2 regions of the Devosia yakushimensis genome follow, and region 1 is predicted to be linked to the other one. Evidence: riboswitches for the same ligand, from Rfam matches in the RefSeq annotation. Region 1 holds a riboswitch; the other holds the start of a gene.

Region 1 (7,915 bases):
CCCAAGGGGTCCTGGTTATTGATGCCCAGCGTATTGTCGGCGCTGATCAGGCGGTTATCGGCGCTGCCGAGTTTGCCATCGGCGCCGGGCAGGCGGAAATTCCACAGCCATTGCTGGCCGACCACTTCGATATCGGTGGCCGTTTCGGGCACTTCGACATATTGCGCCCAGACGAACAGGCCCGGGGTCAGCATGGCGATGACGCCGCCGGCGGTGATGGCGGTGAGCCAGCCTTCGAGCCGCTTGTTTTCCGGCTCATAGCTGGCCTTGCGGCCTTCCTGGTGGCGGAAACGGTAGAGGCAATAGGCGACGAACAGCACCACGGCGGCAAAGACCACGCCGGTAATCGCGAAGGTCAGCACCAGGGTCGAGTCGATATAGCCCCAGTTCGAGGCCAGCGGGGAAAACCACCAGGGGCTGAAAAAATGGAACAGGATCGACGCGACGACAATGACGACCATTATGACGGCAACGATCACGACCTCTCACCCCCATCTGTGAGGGGCGTTCGGAGCGCGGCAGCCAGCCTCGTCCCGCCATGCACAAGCGGACCCGGACGGCCATGATTTTGCACTCTGGTCATTCGCATGGCCACGCTCCGTGCATCACCCCCTCCGGTGACCTCAATGCAGGAACAGACACGACGCTAGACAGTGCGGAGCGCCGATCGTTTGCGGCGCGGCTCACTCAAGACAAAGGCTGTCATTGACGTGACAAAATGTCAACGTGTTGTCGCAAAACCCGATTTGGCGGCTGTGTGGGCGGCAGATTGGGGCTCGTATCGCCCGCGGCGTCATTCTGGCCTCTACCCATTTCGCACCATCCCTCCACCCCACCGCGCCTCCCTCGGGCTTGACCCGAGGGTCACTCGCCACTTGTGCCGAGTTGAGAAAGGCCCTCGGGTCAGGCCCGAGGGCGGCGCGGTGGATGGGAGAGGTGTGATGACCACGGATACGCCATCACCCACATAACGCCCCCCGCAAAACGCCCCTACGGCGCGCGCCGCAGGGCCTGGGGCGGCCGGCCAAGGGCGCGCAGGAAGGCGCGCCGCATCTGCCCGGCGTCGTGAAAGCCCGATTGCCGCGCAATCTGCTCGAAACTGCCAAAGCCGTTTTCCACCGCTTCCTGCGCCAGCCCCACGCGCAGTTTTTCCACCGCCCTGGCGGGGGTGGTGCCCACATCCCTCTGAAAGGCGCGGGCGAAATTGCGCGGGCTCATGGCCATGTGACCGGCCAGTTGTTCGACGCTGAGCGGCTCGGCCGGATTGGCCTTGATCCAGGCGATGAGCTTTTCAAAGCGCCCGGAATGGCCGCCCATTTCGAGCAGGGCCGAAAATTGCGACTGGCCGCCGGTCCGGCGCTTGTGGACCACCAATTGCTGGGCTGCCCGCTGGGCGATTGCCGGCCCCAAATCGTCTTCGATCAGCGCCAAAGTGAGGTCGATGCCCGCCGTGATGCCGGCCGAGGTCCAGATATCGTCATGGCGGGTGAAGATGCGGTCGGGCTCGAGCTCGACCCGGGGATAGAGGCGGCGGAAGCGTTCGGTGCTGTCCCAGTGGGTGGTGGCGAGGCGGCCATCCAGGCGCCCCGCTTCGGCCAGGAGAAAAGCGCCGGAGCAGACACTGGCCAGCCGCCGCGGCCGGATCCCACCCAGCCAGGCAATGATGGCGCGGAATGCCTCCATGTCCCGGATCAACTCGCCACCGGACACGATGATGGTGTCGAGGCCCTTCTCCGCCAGCGCCGTGGCGCTGAGCGTCAGGCCGGACGAGCTGACGACCGGGCCGGGTGTGGCGGCCAGCAGGTCGACATCGTAGCCGTGGGGCGAAAACCGCGATGCCATCTCGAAGGCGGCGATGGGGCCGGTGGCATCGAGAAGCTGGAAACCGGGATGAATGACGATACCGATCCGGCGGCGCATGGCAGTATTTGCTCGATTTATGTCATTTCAGACAGGATCGCGCAGGATTATTGTTGCGTCAACGGCCATCGCATCGGGAGGATGGAGCATGAAACGCGTTGTCATCACCGTCGTCATAATCGCGCTGGCCCTGGGGCTTGGCGGGTTCGGCATCTGGGTGGGCAATCTGCCGCCCGGCTCGACGGCCGCTCCCATGCCGGTGCCCGCTACCGAAACCGCCGCGACACTCCAGGCCCTGGCGCCCCGCAACGAGCGGCCGGTCATCGCCATTATCGGCCTCAACGACGCGACCGAGACCACCGATTACCTGATGCCTGCCGGCATATTGCGCCGCGCCGATATTGCCGATGTGCAGCTCCTGGCCACCGAGGAGGGGCCGGTCAGCCTTTATCCGGCGCTCAGCGTCCTGCCCGACGCCACCATTGCCGCTTTCGACGCCGCCCATCCGCAGGGGGCCGATTATGTCATCGTGCCGGCCATGAGCCGGGATGATGATCCGGCCGTCATGGCCTGGCTGCGCGAGCAGGCGGATAAGGGCAGTACGATCATCAGCGTCTGTGCCGGCGCCAAGGTGGCCGCCGCTGCCGGACTACTCGAGGGCCGGCGCGGCACGACGCACTGGTTCTACCTCAAGGAGCTGCTGGGCGAGCATCCGGGCATCCATTACGTCGCCGACCGGCGCTTTGTGGTCGATGGCCGCATTGCCAGCACCACCGGCATCAGCGCTTCCATCCCCATGGCGCTCACCCTGATCGAGGCGATCGCCGGCCGCGCCAGGGCTGAGCAAGTGGCGGATGAAATCGGGGTGGGCCAATGGGACGCCAGCCATGACAGCAGCGCTTTCCGCCTCACCCGGCCCTTCGTTACCGCCGTCATGGGCAATGTGCTGGCCTTCTGGCAGCGCGAGGAGATCGATCTGGCGCTGACGCCCGATTTCGATGCCGTGTCGCTGGCGCTGGTCGCCGATGCCTGGTCGCGCACCTATCGCTCCCGCGCCCTGACCAGTGCCCCGGATGCCGAGCCAATCGCCGACCGCGACGGCATCCGCATCCTGCCCGACCGCATCGGGGCGGCGGGCGCCGCCATCGCCCCACCGGGCCTCACCAAACCCGCCGCAGCGCTCGATGCGACATTGGCCGAAATCGCCGGCCGCTATGGCGGGCCCACGGCCAATGTGGTGGCCATGCAGCTCGAATATCCGGCCAAGGCACTTTGATTGATGCGCCTGGTCCATAAGCGCATGCGAAAAATGGCGGCTAATCTCCGGGCCGGGCGGGCGCTATAACAGGTCTTTGTCAGCGGCGGAGAGCCGCCAAGGAGCCTGGTCATGAAGATTACCCGCGCGGGCGCGACGCCATCCAATAAAGGACCGGCCGATTGGTTTACCGGAGCCGTGCGCATCGATCCGCTCTTCCAAACCGAGCCAGGCCGCACCCAGGGCGCCTCGGTCACCTTCGAGCCCGGCGCGCGAACGGCATGGCATACCCATCCGCTCGGGCAGACGCTGATCGTCACCGCCGGCGCGGGCTGGGTGCAGCGCGAGGGCGGACCGGTCGAGGACATTACGCCGGGCGATGTCGTCTGGTTCGAGCCCGGCGAAAAGCACTGGCATGGCGCCCGCGCCACAACCGGCATGAGCCATATCGCCATCCAGGAAGCGCTCGATGGCAAGGTGGTGGAATGGCTGGAACAGGTCGCCGACGAGGACTATCGGGGAAACTGAAGCCTCTTGCGCCGCCCGGCCCCTTGGCGCCCTTGCCCTCGCCTCGTCGCCGTGCCATTGAGAGGACAGCTTTGGTTCCGCCAATGATGCGCGGATTAAAAGGGAACACGGTGCGGATTACCCATCAGGGGCCAATACCGTGGCTGCCCTCGCAACTGTAAGCGGCAAGCCTTTCGCAGACACGCCACTGGATCGAACCGATCCGGGAAGGCAGCGAAAGACATCCGAGCCGCGAGCCAGGAGACCTGCCCAAGCGCAAGACCATGAAGCTGGGCGAGGTGTCCCGGCAGGGGGCAGGGAATGAACACGCCACAATACCGGGCGGGAGTACAGGTCTTTGCATCCTCGCATGAGGATCAAAGGCTCGATGCATCCTGATTTTACTCAATATTTTGCGCCGCTAGGGGTGCTGGACCTGACATCACCCACGGTGTCATCCCGGCGAAGGCCGGAATCCATGTCCGCATCTATCCCCGACCACCGGGGCAGGTGGATGGTCCGCAGCATGGATCCCGGCCTTCGCCGGGATGACACCGCGCATCTAAACACCCCCAGAGCAAACGCTTTGGCCACACCGGCCTCCACCCAACCATGAGAGTGGATATTGCCGGGTTCACCCGCGGCGCCAAGGCGCTTGATCATCAGGCCGTGCTGGGCTTTTGCGCGCGCATGGACCGATTGGGCTATGATGGTATCTGGTTCAACGAGTTCCACTTCCAGCAGCCGCCCGATCCCTATCCCTCGACGCTCCTGCTGGCCGCGAGCATTTTTGCGCGCACCGAACGCCTGCGGGTCGGCACCTCCATCGTGGTCCTGCCGCTCTATCATCCCTTCCTGCTCGCCGAGCAGGTGGCGCAGCTCCATTTCCAGAGCGGCGGCCGGTTCGATTTCGGCATCGGGCGGGGCACGTTTCCCACCACCTTGCAGGCACTGGGCATTGAGCCGGCGCATTCGCGCGCATTGTTCGAGCAATCCTTCGCGCTGATGCAGGCAGCCTGGCATGGCGCCACGCTGGCGCCGGCCGATGGCATCTGGCCCGCCTCGGATCATGCGGTGGGACCGCTGCTGGCGCCGGGCGAGCGGATACCGGTCTATGTGGCGGGCTCGACGCCGGAAACCATGGCGCTCTGCGTCACCCATGGCCTGCCCTTGCTCTTGAGCCTTGAGCCCTCCGAAGTCCGGCAATTGGGCGTTTATGATGCCCTCACGGGCAATGTTTCCGGCCGCTATCCCGCCGATTTCTCGATTTCGCGCTATGTCACCATTGCGGCGGATAGAGCCGCTGCGCTGGAGGCCGTCGATGGCCTGCTGCCCCGGCTCTATGACCGCCGCCTTCGCTATGCCAAGGCGCAGAACCGGCCGCTCGAGACCATCAGGCCCATTGATCGCGACGCCTTTCTCAACCAGCAGATGATCTCAGGCAGTCCCCAGGATTGCTTCGAGCAACTCACCGCCCTGCGGCAGGCCACCGGCATCGACAGCATCAGGCTGATCTTCAATTGCAATGGCGAGATTGCCGACGACGAGGCCGAGGCCATGGCGAGCCTGTTCGGCCGCGAGGTTCTGCCCGCGCTGCAAGCCCTTCCCGAGATTTCATTCCAACCCGAGGCCGTTTCATGACTCTGCATGGTTTTTCCCGCTCCATCTTTTTGTCCGGTGTCGCCGCGCTGGCGCTGGCAATGCCTGTCCTGGCCCAGGATGGGCTCTATCCGCTGACCGATGACAATTGCGGGGTCTCTACGGTCTATGACGCGGCGCCGCAGCGCGCGGTGACGCTTTCCAACAATGCCACCGAATTGATGCTGGCCCTTGGCCTCGAAGAGCAGATGGCCGGCACGTCCTACATGGCCAATCTCACCATCAGTCCCGCCTATGCCCAGGCCTATGCTGGTATTCCGATCCTCTCCCCGCTGGTCGCCACCACCGAGCAGCTGATCGATGCCGAGGCCGATTTCGTCTATGCCGGCTATCCCGATGGCTTCAGCGAATCCCGCCATACCCGCGACCAATTGCACGATCTGGGCATGAAGACGCGGCTCAATGTGGAGGGCTGCAATCTGGGCGCCTTCGGCTTCCCGCAGCTGTTTGACGAAATCCGCTCCGTGGCCGGCATTTTCGGCGTGGCTGACCGGGGCGAGGTGCTGATCGACGCTCTCTCTGTCCGTCTCGATGCGGTCCGGATCGCCTTGGGCGATGCCCCGTCCATTCCGGTCTTTATCTATAATGGCGGAGACAGCGCGCCCAATGCCGTGCTGGGCAATACGCTGCTGTCACAGGCCGTGGCCGCGGCGGGTGGCGAGAATATCTTTGCCGATGTGGCCAATCGCTATGGCGCGGTGAGCTGGGAACAGGTGGCCGAGCGCGAGCCCGAATATATCGTGGTCTTCTATTCCGGTACGGCCGGGGGCCAGGCGGTCGCCGATCCCGACAAGGAACTGGGGCAGGCCCGCATCGATATTCTCAAGGCCACGCCCGCCATTGCCAATGTGCCGGCTGTGCTCAATGACCGCTTTATCCTGGTCAATTCGGTGCAGGGCCAGCCCGGTCCCAGCACGGTGGATGCCGTCGAAAGCATGGCCCGGGCCTTCCACCCGGAAGCCTTTGGCCAATAGGCGAACCATGATGCACCACCGCTCAGACATGGTCGCAAGCCCAAACCAGAGCAGGTTGCTGGGCGTGCTGCGCTCCACCCGGGCCGAGCATGAGGGCGCGGTCGTGCCCGCTCCCTCTGTCCCGGAGGAGCGGCGCTCGCTGCTGTCCTATGGCCTTGCCATGGTGCTGCTGGCATGTCTGTTGCTCGTGCTTATGCTGGCCGGCTTGATGCTTGGTTCGGTCCAGGTGCCGGCTCAGACCGCGCTCGGCGTCATCGTCAATGCCGTGGCGGGCACCGAGATTGTTCCCGCCACCTGGCGCGGCGTCTATGAAACCATCATCATCGAAACACGGGTGCCGCGCGTGATCCTCGCCGCCGTGGTGGGGGCGACCCTGGCGGCAACCGGCATGACCATCCAGGCCATTGTCCGCAATCCCCTGGCCGGTCCCAGCATTCTGGGCGTGTCCTCGGGCGCGGCCACCGGGGCGGTGATCGTCATGCGCTGGGGCCTCATCAGCCTTGGCGCCTTCACCCTTTATTTTTCGGCCTTTGCCGGGGCGCTGGCGACGCTCATCATCGTCTTCTGGGTGGCGCGCAGCGGTGGGCAGATGACCCCGACGCGGCTGGTGCTGGCCGGCATCGCCATGAGTTCGGTCTTGAGTGCGCTCACCAGTCTTTTGGTCCTCACCTCGCCCGATCCGCAATTGGCGGCGCGGGTGCTGTTCTGGACGCTGGGTGGGTTCGGGTCGGCGCAGTGGAAGCTCTTGCCCCTGCCCATTGCGGCACTGGTCATCGGCCTGGGGCTGATGCTGGTCCAGGCGCGGCGGCTCAATCTGTTGATGGCGGGCGATGAAAGCGCGGCGGCTTTGGGGCTCAATATCAACCGCTTCCGCCAGGTCATGTTCGTGCTCACCGCGGCGCTGACCGGGGTCATGGTGGCGGTCTCGGGCGTCATCGGCTTTGTCGGGCTGATCGTGCCTCATATCGTGCGGTTCCTGGTCGGGGCCGACCATCGCCGGGCCTTGCCAGCCGTGGCGCTGGTCGGTGCCAGCTTTACCGTCGGCGCCGATCTCGTCGCCCGCACGCTGATCTCGCCGCTCGAATTGCCGGTCGGCATCGTCACCGCCCTGGTCGGCGGTCCCTTCTTCATCTGGCTGTTGCGCCGCGATGCCAAAACCGGGGAGCGCCCGGCATGAGCATCGAGCCCGGCAGCCTGCACCTGAGCAATGTCAGTTTCGCCGTGGGAGAGCGCCTCCTTGTGCGCGATATCTCGCTGGATGTCGCGCCGGGCGAGATGATCGGCCTGCTCGGTCCCAATGGCGCCGGCAAATCCTCCCTGCTGCGCACCATCTACCGCACCAATCGGCCCAGTTCGGGCACGGTGCTGGTCAATGGCAGGAATGTCTGGCAGCAATCGGCAAGCTGGGCCGCCCGTCATGTCGGCGCGGTGCTGCAGGACATGCCGGCCGATTTCCCCCTCACCGTGCGCGACGTCGTCGCCATGGGCCGTTCGGCCCACAAAAAACTGCTCGAAGGCGATAGCGCGCATGATCGGGCGCTGATCGAGGCGGCGCTCGAATTGCTGCAATTGGTGCCCTTGCACGGGCGGCTGTTCCGCACCCTTTCGGGCGGCGAGCGCCAGCGGGTCCTGGTCGCCCGGGCACTGGTGCAGCAACCCG
Region 2 (7,915 bases), 1.6 Mb from region 1:
GGCCAGCAAATGCGACAGGGCTGCGACCAACGCTGAATTGTCATCATGCCGCCGCAGAGAGCATCGACTATTTGGTGTGCACATACCGCCGGGGGCCAATAAATGCCGGGTTTTTGGAGATGTTCATGGTCTTCCCTGGTGGGCCTCGGGGCGATTGCGCTTGCCGTGATTTCGTTCGGAGCGGCGCCAGCCCTGGCCGCGTCCTACACAATTGGCGACATCCGATTCGACTTGCCGGGGAAAGCGCGGGGCTGGAAAGTCCAGGAAGGCGAAGGCGGCAGCTTGGCCCTGGTCAAGGCCGTCAACACCGATGACGGTGGCAAAGGCGGCGCGTTCATCCAGGTTCCGTCTCCGACCAGCCAAGGCGCCTTTGCCGACAATTTCGCCGCTATGGCGGCCATCCTGCCCGAGCTGCGCGACGAAGACCCGGTCATCGAACGCACCGGGACCACGATGGACGGGTACCCCGTCATGCTCAGCGATGTTTGTTGCGGCTATCGTGACGACATCCTGGTGGCGTCCATAGCGGTCGGCATGCAGCGGCCCGATGCCCAGTATTTCCTGGTGCTGGTAATGATCAATCTCGACTCCGACGAGCGGCGGGCGCTGGAAGAAGAATTCGCTTTCGCCATACGGTCGGTGCGCAGCAAGAACGAGGAAACGCCGGCTGTTCTCACCCCGGCCGAGGGGGCTGGCGGTCTTGAAGGCGTCTATACCAGTCTGCAAACCAGTCTGATGCCCAATCTGTTCGGCGGGATGGATTTCACCGCCGAGAGCGTGATCCTGGCCTTCGATCCTTCGGGGCTCTATAGCAGCGAGATTCCCGCTGCCGGGGTCAGCATGCAGGATCATTGCACGGCACGGCTCAAGAGCTGCGGCACCTATGCCTTGCGCGGCGGCGGCTGGTTTGGCGGGGCCGACAGCATCGAGTTGGCGCAGATGAGCAACGATTACGGCATCGTCGAAACGGAGACGGAGACCTTCTCGCGCGATGGCGACAACCTCGTCATCGATGAGGATGACTACCGCCGCATTCCGCCCCTGCCGCGGGGCACACAGCTTGACGGTAGCTGGCGCTATTTCTGGGGCGTCCAGCGGGATGACCGCGACGTCATCGGGCGGGGTATCCAGCGAGCGCCTGCTGACAATGACGCCGGACGGGCGTTTTGAGATGACCGGATGGTCCGGCGTCATGTCGTCCAATGCCAGCGGCGACACCAGCACCTCCGTCACCGCTTCCAGCAATCGTCCCAATATGAGCGGCCGCTACGAAGTGGATGGCTATACCCTGAAGTTGACCGGCTCGGATGGCAGCGAGAAGACGCTCAGCCTGTTCTTGCCCGATGCCGGTTCGGATGGGCTGCTGGTGATCGACGGCAACAATTACCTCAAGAACGAAGATTGACTGGGCCCGCCTGCCGACGGGCCCGGCACGAGCAGAACGCCGTCAATCCCAGCTGAGCGCGCCGCCGTTCTGGTATTCGATAACGCGCGTCTCGAAGAAGTTCTTCTCCTTCTTCAAATCCATCGCCTCGCTCATCCAGGGGAATGGATTTTCGGTTTCGGGGAAAACCGCCGCCAGCCCCAACTGCGCACAGCGGCGGTTGGCGATGAAGTGCATATATTGCTCGCACAGCGCCGCATTGAGCCCCAGGAAACCGCGCGGCATGGTGTCCCGGCCATAGGCCGCTTCCAATTCGGCAGCCGTCTTGATCATGCCGCGAACCTCCTCCTGGAACTCCTTGATCCAGACATGGGGGTTCTCGGCCTTGATCTGGTTGATGACGTCGATGCCGAAATTGAGGTGAATGGACTCGTCGCGCAGGATGTATTGGTACTGCTCGGCAATGCCAACCATCTTGTTGCGGCGGCCCAGCGAGAGGATTTGCGCGAAGCCGGTATAGAACCACATGCCCTCGAAGATGACGTAGAACGCCACCAGGTCGCGCACGAAGGCGCGGTCGGTGTCCGGCGTGCCGGTGGTGAAATCGGGATCGTCCAGGTGCTGGGTGAAATTCAGCGCCCAGGCCGCTTTGTCGGTGATCGAGGGCACTTCGCGATACATGTTGAACAGCTCGCCCTCATCAAGGCCAAGACTTTCCACGATGTACTGGAAGGTGTGCGTATGCACTGCCTCCTCAAAGGCTTGTCGCAGCAGATATTGCCGGCATTCGGGATTGGTCAGATGGCGATAGATCGCTAGCACGATATTGTTGGCCACCAGGCTTTCCGAGGCTGCAAAGAAGCCAAGATTGCGCTTGAGCGTATGGCGCTCATCGTCGGTCAGCCCGTCCTTGGACTTCCACAGTGCGATATCGGCCTGCATGGAGACCTCGGTGGGCATCCAATGGTTGTTGCAGCCATTGAGGTATTTTTCCCAGGCCCATTTGTATTTGAGCGGCAGCAGCTGGTTCACATCGGCGCGGCAATTGATCATCGCCTTGTCGTCGACGGAGACGCGGCCGCCGTCGCGGTCAATACGGGCTTCGCTGGTGGGGATAGGCGCAGGCTTGGCGGCGTCGGAGGACCAATCGAGAGACATTTTGGGATTCCTTGAATTTTGGAGATGTGTTGACCGGAGGGCGATCTCTCCACCCCGTCATCACGGGGCTTGTCCCGGTGATCCATGTTCAGCGTATGCGGAGCGGTGGATTGCCCGGACGAGCCGGGCAATGACGGTGCGAGGAGATGAGTGCTGGTCACATCGGTCGGCGATGCGTGGTCTTACTGGCAGGCTTCGCAGTCAGGATCGTCGATCAGGCAAGCCGGGCCATCCAACGCCGGCATCACCAGTGCAGTCCGCACCGGGGCCGCTTCGACAACCGGGGCCGCCGCGACCGGCGCGCTCACCGCCACAGCATTGAGCTTGCCATCCGTGCCCTTGAGTGTCGATTTCTCGACATGGGTCGCCGAGCGCGAGCGCAGGTAATAGGTCGTCTTGAGCCCCGCCTTCCATGCCGAGCGATAGAGTTGATCCAGCGCCTTGCCCGAGGGGTTCGCGAGATAGAGGTTCAGCGATTGCGACTGGTCGATCCACTTCTGCCGGCGCGAGGCGGCATCGATCAGCCAGCGCGCATCCATTTCGAAGGCCGTCGCATAGATCGCCTTGAGATCGTCCGGCACCCGGTCGATCTGCCCCACCGAACCGTCGAAATATTTGAGGTCCGAGATCATCACCTCGTCCCACAGGCCCCGCGCCTTGAGATCGCGAACAAGCTGCGCATTCACCACGGTGAAATCGCCAGACATGTTCGATTTCACATAGAGGTTCTGATAGCCCGGCTCGATCGACTGGCTGACGCCGCAAATGTTGGAAATTGTTGCCGTTGGGGCGATGGCCATGGTGTTGGAATTGCGCATGCCCACGGTCTTGACGCGAGCCCGCAGCGTCTCCCAATCAAGCCGCTGGCTGCGGTCGATATTGATCTCGCTGCGCGTCTTGGCCAGCAATTCCTGGCTATCGATCGGCAATACGCCCTGGCTCCACAGTGAGCCCTGGAACGACGCATAAGCGCCGCGCTCTTCGGCCAGATCGGTCGAGGCCGAAATGGCGAAATAGCTGATGGCCTCCATAGAGATGTCGGCAAAATCGACGGCCGCATCCGAGGCATAGGCAATGCCCTGGGCCTGCAGTGCATCGGCAAAGCCCATCAGCCCCAGCCCTACCGGACGATGCCGCAGATTGGATTTCCGCGCCTCGGGGATGGTGTAGAAGTTGATATCCACCACATTGTCCAGCATGCGCATGGCGACATCGACTGTGCGCTTGAGCCGCACCAGATCGAGCTCATTCGGCCCGATATGAGCAAGCAGGTTGATCGAGCCGAGATTGCAAACCGCAACCTCGTCCTTGTTCGTATTGAGCGTGATTTCGGTGCAGAGATTGGACGAATGCACCACGCCGACATGCTGTTGCGGCGAGCGGATATTGCAGGGGTCCTTGAAGGTGATCCAGGGATGCCCCGTCTCGAACAGCATGGTCAGCATCTTGCGCCACAGATCGAGCGCCTTGACCGTACGATGCACCTTGAGCCCACCCGCGGCTGCCTTGGCTTCATAAGCCTCATAGGCCGTCTTGAAAGCCGGGCCATAAAGGTCGTGCAGGTCCGGCGCCTCATCGGGCGAGAACAGTGTCCAGTCGCCGCCTGCCTCGACGCGCTCCATGAACAGATCCGGCACCCAATTGGCCGTGTTCATGTCATGCGTGCGGCGGCGGTCGTCGCCGGTATTCTTGCGCAGGTCGAGGAATTCCTCGATGTCGACATGCCAGGTTTCAAGATACGCGCAGACTGCGCCCTTGCGCTTGCCGCCCTGATTGACGGCAATAGCGGTGTCATTGGCGACCTTGAGGAAGGGCACGACGCCCTGACTCTCGCCATTGGTGCCCTTGATGTGAGCGCCCAAGCCCCGCACGGGCGTCCAGTCATTGCCCAACCCGCCAGAATATTTGGCGAGCAGTGCATTGTCCTTCACCGCCTTGAAGATGCCGTCGAGGTCGTCGGCGACGGTGGTCAGGAAGCAGGACGATAGCTGCGGCCGCAGCGTGCCCGAATTGAACAGGGTCGGCGTCGAGGCCATGAAGTCGAAGCTCGACAGCAGGTCGTAAAACTCGATAGCCCGCGCCTCGCGGTCGATCTCGCGCACCGCCAGCCCCATGGCGACCCGCATGAAAAAGGCCTGCGGCAGCTCGAACACATTGCGCTGGACGTGCAAAAAGTAGCGGTCGTACAGCGTCTGTAGCCCCAGATACTGGAACTGGGTATCCCGCTCCGGCTTGATCGCGGCGGCGATGCGCTTGATATCGAAGCGCTGTAGTTCGGGGTCGATCAGCTCGGCGGCAATGCCCGTGCTCAGATAGTCCGGGAAATAGTCGGCATAACGCGTCGCCATATCGGCCTGCGTTGCCTGTTCGGGCCGCCCCGACACGTAGCTCAGGGCCTCGCGCCGCAGCTTATCGAGCAGCAGGCGGGCCGAGACATAGGCATAGTTCGGTTCGGTTTCGACCAGCGTGCGGGCAGCCAGGATCGGCGCCAGCGCCAGCTCGTCGAGGGAAATGCCGTCGTAGAGATTGCGGCGGGTTTCTTCCAGAATCGTTGCTGACGCAGTCCCTTCCAGGCCATCGCAAGCCTCGGCGATCACCGTCGCCAGCCGTGCCTCGTCCAACGGGACAAGAGCACCATCTGTCAACTTCATCCGCAACACGGCGGTTACCGTTTCAGGCACCTTTGCCGCGCCGCGGGCCCGGGCATGCTCTTCGCGATAAAGCACATAGGCTCGGGCCACCTTCTGGTGTTCGCCGCGCATCAGGGCCAGTTCCACCTGGTCCTGCACGTCTTCGATGTGGAAGACGCGGCCGTCCTTGGCGCGGCGGGTCAGGGCGGCGAAGACTTCGGCGGTGAGGCCTTCGACGATTTCATGTACGCGGCGCGAGGCGGCCGCCTTGTTGCCTTCGACAGCGAGGAAGGCCCTGGTCAGCGCCACGGCGATCTTGGATTGATCGAACGGCACGGTGCCGCCATTACGTTTGATGAGCGAATAGCCCGGCTCGGCGGTGGCGTGACCGGGCGCAGAAAAGGCCGGTGGCGCAAGGGTTTCGGAGCGGAGAAGCGTTTCAGTCTGTGACATTGGACCCCCATAGTCCTTAGCTGGATGGCGGGGGCGAATGGGCGCGCGCGGGTTCCGGATGTGCCGGCAAAGCTCCGCTGGCGACCAACCGGGACACCCCGCCCGTGGACGTTCTAACCTGTCGCGGCAGGTATCTGGCTGGCGTGCCAGGGCACGCTTTCACAGTTGCGGGGGCAGCGCCGGACTGGGGCCCAAGGCCCGCACCGGCTTCCCTATTATCACACGTCCTTGCGACCCGCGTGACCACGACACACCATATGTTGTGTTCCTCATCGTGATTCACGTCAAGGGCTTGTTTGGCGAGCTAATGCTAGCAGACTGTTAACATTGGGCTGGCATTTGGGCTGCTCCCGTGTAGCTTTTCGGCATGGCCAGCGAAAAACTCCAGACCTACCGCCGGAAACGCGATTTCTCCAAGACCACAGAGCCGGTCGGCGCGGGCAACGAGACCGGCAATCGATTTGTCGTGCACAAGCATTCGGCGTCCTCCGACCATTACGACCTGCGGCTCGAACTCGATGGCGTGCTCAAAAGCTGGGCGGTGCCCAAGGGCCCGTCGCTGAACCCGGCCGACAAGCGGCTGGCAGCGGCGACGGAAGACCATCCGCTCGACTATTTCGATTTCGAGGGCGTGATCCCCGAGGGTGAATATGGCGGCGGGCCCATGATCGTCTGGGATTGGGGTGTCTGGGCGCCGATGGGCGATCCGCATGCCGATCTGGAAAAGGGTAGTTTCAAGTTTCGCCTGGCTGGGGAGAAGCTCAATGGCGGCTGGATGCTGACCCGGCTCAAGGGCAAGCCCGAGGACAAGGGCCGGGACAATTGGCTGCTGTTCAAGGAACGCGACCCGGCAATGGATACCGAGGTCGATATTCTCAAGGAACGACCGGAAAGCGTCAAAAGCGGCCGGCGCATCGAGGAGCTGGTTGCGCCCCCTGCCCCCGTTAAACGGGTCAAAATCATGCCGGGCAAGGCAGCCGGGGCGATCAAGGGGCCGATGCCCGACAAGGTCGACCTGCAATTGGCCACGGCCGCCGAGGCACCGCCGAAGGATGCCAGCGGCTGGCTGCATGAGATCAAGTTCGACGGCTACCGGACATTGGCGTTCATCGAGGCCGGCAAGACACGGCTGATCACCCGCGGTGGCCTTGATTGGACCCGCCGCTATGGCGACCTGCCCGAGGCCTTTGCGGCGCTCGATTGCAAACAGGCGGTTATCGACGGCGAAATCGTCGTGCTGGATGACGATGGGATCAGCCGCTTCGGCAAGCTGCAGGATGCGCTTGCCGAAGGGGCCAGCCACAAGCTGGTCTTTTATGCCTTCGACCTGCTCTATCTCGACGGTTGGGACCTGCGCGGCGTCGAACTCACCAAGCGCAAGACGCTACTGGCGCAGCTCCTGGCGGGGCATATCAATGCTCGCTCTGCCCTGCATTACAGCGATCATATGGAGGGCGATGCCGGCCCGCTTTACGGCCTGGCATCGGAGAAGGGTCTTGAGGGTATCGTCGCCAAGCGCGCCAAGGGCACCTATCAAGGGGGCCGTTCCCCGGGGTGGCTCAAGGTCAAGGCGCTCAAGACGGGCGATTTCGTCATCGCCGGCTACACCGATTCCGAAGATGCAGGCGGCATTGGCGCTCTGGGCCTGGCCGAATGGGTCGATGGCGAATTGCATTATCGCGGCAAGGTCGGCACGGGGTTTGACGCGAGCACCATGCGTGCGCTGCTCAAGCGGCTCGCGCCCATGCGCATTGCCGACAAGCTGGATGGCGCGCCACCCGATGTGCTGCCCGTGCGCCCTACCCTCACGGCACGCATTCAATATGCCACGATGACCACCGATGGCCTGCTGCGCCATTCGGTGTTCAAGGGACTGCGCGAGGTGGAGCTGACAACGCCGGCAACCCAGCCCCGCAAGCGCATTATCTCGGATGCCGACCTAGCCGGCATCTGGGTGACCAACCCGACGCGGCGGCTATTCGGCAAATCCGGCCCGACCAAGCTTGATATCGCAGTCTATTACGCCGCCGTGGGCGACTACATGCTGCCCCACCTGTTCAACCGGCCGGTGTCGCTGTTCCGCTGCCCCAGCGGCAGCACCAAGGATTGCTTCTTCCAGCGCCACGCCTTTACCGGCATGCCCCCGACCATAAAGGTGTTCGAGACCAAGAATTCGGATGACGAGACGCGAACCTATATCTCGGTCGAGGACGCCAAGGGCTATCTGGCGCTGGCGCAGTTCGGTGTGGTCGAATTCCACGTCTGGGGCACCCATGAACGCCATCTGGAC

The links. Region 1 has a riboswitch for cobalamin ahead of QQL79_RS00290 (LLM class flavin-dependent oxidoreductase). Riboswitches for the same ligand answer to the same signal wherever they lie in the genome.
Region 2: linked by a shared signal. The riboswitch ahead of QQL79_RS08165 (ribonucleoside-diphosphate reductase subunit alpha) and the one ahead of QQL79_RS00290 (LLM class flavin-dependent oxidoreductase) in region 1 are both predicted to bind cobalamin.

Annotation. Positions count from the first base shown of each region.
Region 1 is NZ_BSNG01000001.1:62,573-70,487, forward strand. Features, by position in the region: gene coxB (cytochrome c oxidase subunit II) at 1-479, opposite strand, end outside; gene QQL79_RS00275 (GlxA family transcriptional regulator) at 991-1,920, opposite strand; gene QQL79_RS00280 (DJ-1/PfpI family protein) at 2,009-3,136, shown strand; gene QQL79_RS00285 ((R)-mandelonitrile lyase) at 3,248-3,643, shown strand; cobalamin riboswitch at 3,699-3,910, shown strand; gene QQL79_RS00290 (LLM class flavin-dependent oxidoreductase) at 4,235-5,263, shown strand; gene QQL79_RS00295 (ABC transporter substrate-binding protein) at 5,260-6,255, shown strand; gene QQL79_RS00300 (FecCD family ABC transporter permease) at 6,320-7,432, shown strand; gene QQL79_RS00305 (ABC transporter ATP-binding protein) at 7,429-7,915, shown strand, end outside.
Region 2 is NZ_BSNG01000001.1:1,664,623-1,672,537, forward strand. Features, by position in the region: gene QQL79_RS08150 (hypothetical protein) at 103-1,170, shown strand; gene QQL79_RS08155 (hypothetical protein) at 1,172-1,405, shown strand; gene QQL79_RS08160 (ribonucleotide-diphosphate reductase subunit beta) at 1,448-2,542, opposite strand; gene QQL79_RS08165 (ribonucleoside-diphosphate reductase subunit alpha) at 2,725-5,625, opposite strand; cobalamin riboswitch at 5,734-5,888, opposite strand; gene ligD (DNA ligase D) at 5,993-7,915, shown strand, end outside.